Regions from separate parts of the Ligilactobacillus saerimneri genome, predicted to be linked through region 2. Evidence: predicted binding sites of a transcription regulator. Region 2 holds the regulator's gene; the other holds the start of a gene.
The links. The regulator LexA, encoded in region 2, represses DNA repair genes until DNA is damaged. The targets are predictions, from matches to a motif close to CNAACANNTGTTNG.
Positions count from the first base shown of each region.

Region 1: a site for LexA is predicted at 1,877-1,890, ahead of V3C97_RS01200 (ATP-dependent DNA helicase). Genes of this name have one in related genera too.

Region 1 covers NZ_CP144759.1:258,828-262,252, reverse strand. Annotated here, with positions in the region: gene V3C97_RS01215 (GNAT family N-acetyltransferase) at 136-582, opposite strand; gene V3C97_RS01210 (hypothetical protein) at 749-889, shown strand; gene V3C97_RS01205 (TIGR02452 family protein) at 987-1,805, opposite strand; gene V3C97_RS01200 (ATP-dependent DNA helicase) at 1,975-3,425, shown strand, end outside.
Region 2 covers NZ_CP144759.1:660,096-663,520, forward strand. Annotated here, with positions in the region: gene recN (DNA repair protein RecN) at 1-815, shown strand, start outside; gene lexA (transcriptional repressor LexA) at 1,004-1,639, opposite strand; gene V3C97_RS03215 (DUF896 domain-containing protein) at 1,772-2,026, shown strand; gene V3C97_RS03220 (YneF family protein) at 2,121-2,351, shown strand; gene V3C97_RS03225 (1-acyl-sn-glycerol-3-phosphate acyltransferase) at 2,462-3,088, opposite strand; gene V3C97_RS03230 (tRNA1(Val) (adenine(37)-N6)-methyltransferase) at 3,251-3,425, shown strand, end outside.

The DNA of each region.
Region 1 (3,425 bases), 400 kb from region 2:
CACGTCACAATCCGGTGACTAATGTGCCCCGCTTATCAAAAGTTTGATCACTAGTTGCCGCAGCAAAACAATACTCAATGTATTGCCTGATCCCTCTCGACTCATCGCATGTCTGCTACTATAAACCAAAAACAGTTAAAATTCAAGTTTTTTATCCATCCGGTGGTGGGGAATACCCGCATCTATAAAACCGGCTCCCACTACCTGGTATCCTAGCTTAGTATAAAAGCCCTGAGCAGTATCCTGGGCTCCTAAAGTTAAAAATTTTGCTCCTGCCTGTCGGGCATCAGTTTCAATCTTAGTTAACAACTGCCGGGCAAAGCCCAAACCACGATATTGTTTCCGGGTAGCTACTCGTTGAATATGCCAGCCACCGTTTTCCCATGAAGCACGTCCGGTAGCCGCAGCAACTCCGTCATTATACAAAACATAGTGATAAGGTCCTTTTTCACCGTCAATTTCTAAACTGATATCAACTCCTTGTTCCTCCACAAAAACCTTTTTCCTAATTGCCAGCGCATCTTGGTAAATTGGTGATGCTAATTCCTGGGTCATCTTGATTGTTACTGCCAGTTTAATCACCTCATCTTAAATTATTATTTCAATAGTCATGCTACATTATTTTTTCTATTATAACTGGTAGTCCACCCCCTAAATAAAGAAACTTTTGCACTTTTAAAAAATCGTTCTATAATAATGGTGTAGAGAGATTATCAATTAATTTCTTTGCAGAAAGAGGCGAATGATTATGGCAAAGAAGCTAAGTAAGGCAGAACGTAAGGAAATGGCACGGAAGGCTATGGAAGCCCGGCAAAAGCAACCTAAGCCAGCTGCTGGTTCTGGTTTTGCCCGCATCGATGCAGACGCTAAGAATCTGCGTGGTGAATAACATTCGCACAGTTGAAGGATCTTTATAGACCCCAAACAGGTTACTTACTAGTAACCAATAAACGGCAGGCCGCTTAATGTGGACCTGCCGTTTTCTATTATTGTAAGACCGCCGTCGAAGACTTGATTGTTTGCTGCGGTGAGGTGGCTGGTAAAGTTTCTTTAAAAATATGATATGCCCTAGCATTCTGATTAATATCAAAGTACACCGTGGTAAAAGCTCCGCGAAATTCCTGGCGTTTCAACGCTTGACTAAATGCCTGCGCAACTAGTGCTGGATCATTTCCTGACCGCTGGCATCCGAAATCACCTAAAATTACTACCCGAACCTGATGATTTTTGAATAAGCGTAATGTCCATAAAATGCGCCGATAAATATGTCGGTATAATAACTGCTTATCCGGTTTAATCCCATTACAAAACATTGCCCGGACATTTGGGGCAGCGACCGAGACAACATCAATATAGCGAAAATGATCGAGAAACTTTAGCGATTCATCGTCACCTAGAACTTTTATTTTTTGCGAGTATAATAAGCGATCTACAAAATAATAATCATTAAGGTGTTGAATATTGTAATAATAATATTTTCGCCGCATTTGTTTTAACTCTGGATATAGAAATGTATTGCGACACAATGCTGCTTCCGAAGCATCAATTCCACTTTGGAAGTCGCCTCCTGGAACTAGCGGGTTAGCAAAGTTCATAATTCCTGTCTTAACATCACTCGGAATTGTCTTTAGGCGGCTCAATGGTGCACGTTGTTCGACTATGATCGTCGGAAGTAGCATCCCCCGTCCTACCGTTTGGCCCGGAGTTGCCGTTACTAACATTGTACTTTGCTCTAGCTGTCGCATCTGTACTTGATAAATATTTATCACATGATGAGCCAATAATCGTTTTGCTTTGCTATCCATCACTCTCACCTTGCTTCCCCACTCACATTAGTATTAACTAATCATATTTTAATCTATACGCCATTTTTTCGCAATCACTGGTTTGCTTCATTTTTCAAGATTTGTGTCTATCTCACTTGTCCATAGTATAATTAATTCGGTTAGTTTTTTACTTAAGAGGTGGTCAGTGATGGATATTAACATTAATGAAAAAATTGGGATTCGCGAACTTGTCGAATTTGTCCTCAAGGGTGGCGATTTGGTAACTACTAGTTCCAACGATCATTCTGCTCAGGAAGGAACCCGAATTCACCATCTTTTACAAAAGAAGTGGCCTGCTACAATCGCTGCCGAAGTGGACCTCAAGGGCGAATTTACCCATGCTGCCCATACTATTCAGGTTCACGGGCGAGCTGACGGTGTGCGCTATGCTGACCATCTTCCCAGTGAAATTTTGGAAATTAAAACTTCGCCAGTCGCTTTTAAAGATCTCACTACTAACACCTTAGAGTTGTATTGGTCACAGGCTAAATTCTATGCCCATCTTTTGCTGACCAAATATGACTTGCCCCAGTTGAAAATAACTTTAATTTACTATCAGACAACAACTAAACAGATAACGGAAAAATCCGTTACTGTCAGCCGTGATCAAGTTAAGGTCTTTACTAATAATGTCATTGCCAGTTATGCAGCCTGGCTCGATCTTGTCGCTGACCTCCACCGCCAACGGGATCAGGCTATCACTCAACTTGAATTTCCTTTTTCAAGTTATCACCAAAATCAACACGAACTGGCCGCAGCCGTTTACCGCACTATTGCTAGTCAAAAAAAGCTCCTTGTTGAAGCCCCAACAGGGACAGGCAAGACTATCTCCACACTTTTTCCTGCCATTAAAGCTTTAGGTGCTGGCCTGTGCACGCGTATTTTTTACCTAACTGCGAAACGTTCTACCCGCATGGTCGCCCGCGATACCATCAAGCTTCTCCATGAGCACGGACTCAACCTCCACACGGTAGTCTTGACGGCTAAAGATCAAATCATCTTCAAAGAGGAAAGGGACCTAGCCGATGAGGATAATCCTTTCTTATTAGGCTATTATGATCGGATCCGGCCGGCACTGCTGGACATCTTACAGCATGAGCAGCTGATCGACCCGGAAACAATTTGGACTTATGCTCGCAAGCATACTGTTGATCCGTTTGAATACTCACTCGATATCAGTCTTTTTTGTGACGTGGTAATTTGTGATTACAACTACCTCTTTGATCCGCTGGTCTATCTCCAACGTTTCTTCACCCAGCCTGACCCCCATAATGTCTTTCTCGTTGATGAAGCACATAATCTAATTGACCGCTCACGTCAGATGTACACCAAGGAAATTAGTTCTGCTGCGCTGGTTCCCCTTCTAAGCCAGCTCAAGGATCAACCCCGACGTCGCCAACGCTTAATTCATTTACTGGAACGGGTATTAGATAGTTTTGATGCTTTGAAGATCACTCTCCAAAAGTATCACCAGGAGACCCTGATGATGACTGAAGCAGCCACTGATTTTAACAAGCGCTTAGATACTTTTTGCGAGTTTACTAGTGATTGGCTCAAGGAGCATCAGCAAGATGAATTATACGACGAGATAAAGGACTA
Region 2 (3,425 bases):
AGTGGGATCCTAATCGTTTAGATGAGGTAGAACAACGTTTGGAAACTATCAGTATGCTCAAACGCAAATATGGTGATGACATTCCGCAAATTTTAACCTATTATCATAAAATTAAGACCGAATTGGATGAGATGCAACAAGCAGGAGCTGAATCGACTGACCTGAAAGAAGCAAATGCTCAGGCTCATAAAGAAGCTTTGGACATGGCTAAGAAACTCCATACACAACGAGAACATGTTGCCCACGAACTAGAAACAGAAGTTCATCGTCAACTACAAGCACTTTACATGGATAAAGCTGTTTTCGCAGTTAAATTTATGTCCCCAACAGATCTTACACCTAATGGAATTGACCAAGTTGAATTTTATATTCAGACAAATCCAGGTGAAAATATGGGGCCGCTTGCCAAAATTGCTTCAGGAGGGGAACTATCGCGTATAATGTTGGCCTTAAAAACAATTTTCGCGCAACATCAAGGAGTTACGTCAATCATTTTTGATGAAGTGGATACTGGTGTTTCTGGAAGAGTTGCACAAGCAATAGCCGAAAAGATTAGTCAAGTGGCACATTATTCGCAGGTTCTTTGCATCACACATCTTCCTCAGGTTGCTGCAATATCTGATCATCAATACCATATTGAGAAAAAAGTCATTAATGGGCGGACTGAGACAAGTATTCATAAGCTAACACCAGCTGAAAGAGTTGATGAGTTAGCACGGATGTTGTCTGGAGCGGAGGTTACTGAACTAACGCGAAGTCATGCGGTAGAGTTGTTGCGCATGGCAGAAGAAATTCGTCAGCAAACACGGAATTAAATAAATAGCTTCCACAACAAGGCGTTGAGCTAAACTAGGACGATGGTTGGTGCAAAGTATGGTGACCTTTGTTTGTACTTAGCTACTAGATTTGCGGTCATTTTCTCTGTTATCTATGTGTTATTTAGTGAGCAAACAAATAAAAGGCTGTGAGAAAACCGAATTTTCTCACAGCCTTTTAAATTTCGTTAATATAGCATATTACGGTAAAGTCCGATGACCTTGCCTAATATAGTCACATCAGACAGGATAATCGGTTCGAATGAATCATTTTCCGGTTGAAGGCGAATATACCCGTCTTCAAGAAAGAATCGCTTACAAGTTGCTTCATTAAGATCAGTCATGGCAATAACGATATCGCCATTGTCAGCTGTGCTTTGGCGCCGGACGATGACTTGATCACCGTTTAGGATGCCACAATTAATCATGCTTTCTCCTTTGATAGTGAGCATAAAAAGATCATTATTGTCTTCAATATCTGGTGGCAACGGGAAAAAGCCGTCGACATTTTGTTCTGCTAGGATGGGTTCACCAGCTGTGACGGTACCAATTTGAGGGATGAAGTTATCAGGTGTGGCTGTTGTAGTCACACCAAGTTTTTCTCTACCTTGAGCAGTCACTTCGATTGCTCGTGGTTTGGTTGGATCACGTTTGATTAATCCTTTTTTTTCTAATTTCGATAAGTGACCGTGAACGGTTGAAGTGGAGGAAAGATTAACCACCTTACCAATTTCACGAACGGTAGGTGGATATCCTCGTTCTTCAACACAGTCATAAATATATTGGAGCACGGCCAACTGACGCTTCTCTGATGCTTTGGTCATTTATGACACCTCAATCAGTAGTATTTTTTTCATTTTAGCATAAAAAAATTAATTTTTCAAACTAACGTTCGCTTGTAGTTTGAAATCATAGTAATTTTTAGGTATGATTAAAAACGATAAAGGAGGAGCACTATGGCAGAAAATAATGGTATTCCACAAGAATTAATAGATCGAATTAATGAACTTGCACGTAAGAAAAAAGCTAATGGGTTAACAGAAGCTGAATCAGCTGAGCAAAAGGAATTGCGACAACGCTATTTGCGGTTATTCCGTCAAGGTTTTCGTGATCGAATCGAAATGTTACGTGTTTATGATGATGAAGGCAATGAAGTTACCCCAACTAAGCTTCGTGATATTCAGCGAAAAAAAGGGTTGCGGGAAGATTAGGTATTTGATGAGCGCGATTAAATATTATCGGCGCTTTATTTTTTTGCTAATTTTTTGTAAAATTGTAGGGAAGAAAGTGGAAAGGAGCTAGGACATGTCAACAGGAGTCTGGATCGTATTAGTTATTATTGCATTGATTGCCGGAACTGTAATTGGTTTCTTTGTTGCTCGGCGGGCACAGGAAAACTATTTGAAGAACAATCCACCAATCAACGAACAAATGTTACGAACAATGATGATTCAAATGGGGCAAAAGCCATCTGAAAAGAAGTTACGCCAAATGGTTAACTCTATGAAGAGCAACTATGGTAAGAATGATAAGTAACAAAAAGGCTGGGAGAAACATTGTTTTCTCGCCAGCCTTTCTTTAACTTTTGGCAAATGATTAATCTCTATGTGCTAACTATATAGCTACACAAAGTTGGAAATTTAGCACTATTTTTTAGGGTGTGGGTCAGTATAATGAAAGTTTGGATCAATAGCGTGATCTAACTGGACAAATTGTTGTTCCATTTGCTGAATGATCTCTTGTTGGTAAGCAGCATCCAGCTTACGTTTACGATCAAGATAAATTGGTTCCCCAAATGCAACAGTTACCCGTTTACGACTAAATAATCGCTTGAAAGTCAGTGGTCCTTGATAGACAGCAGGAACAATAGGTTTGCCACTAAGTTTAGCGATTAGCGTAACGCCACCCTTTAACTCTTGCGAATGCCGGGTTCCTGACGGAAACATAATCAAAGACAGATCAGATTTGCGCAGACTTTTAACAGGAATTTTGATCGCTGAAGGACCAGGATCCTGACGATTTACTGGGAAAGCATTAGCCCGAGTGAGAATCCAACGGAGGATAGGATTGGCAAATAGTTCTTTTTTTGCCATAAAGCTAAATTTCTTGGGAGCTGCGGCTAACGCAAAGTAAATTGGATCAAACCATGTTCTATGTGGTCCGACTAAGATATAGTTTCCTTCGGGAAGTTTTTCACGATTCAGGTAGTGGGCGTTGCCGTTGATCAGAGCAAGCAGGAAACGACAAAGCCCCCTAACGAAAGAATAAAACATTGTATCTTCATCATCCTTTCTTAATGGTTTAAGTATGCAAGATTTAGTCATTAAAAGCAATAGGGGCTTTAACCAGCATATTAATTGGTGAATATTTTAGCATGCTAAAATAATAGTTGAATAGTTGGTATAAACAATAATAACTACACAGAGGAATAATGAATGAACAAAGACTTATTGAAGGCGAGTGAACGTATTGACCGTTTACACGCACAAGACATTGATATTATTCAAAGCGCAGAGGTATTCGCTTTTTCACTAGATGCAGTTTTGTTGGCACACTTTGCCAATCCGATTAGAAATGCGCGCGCAGTAACAGTTGACCTCTGCGCTGGAA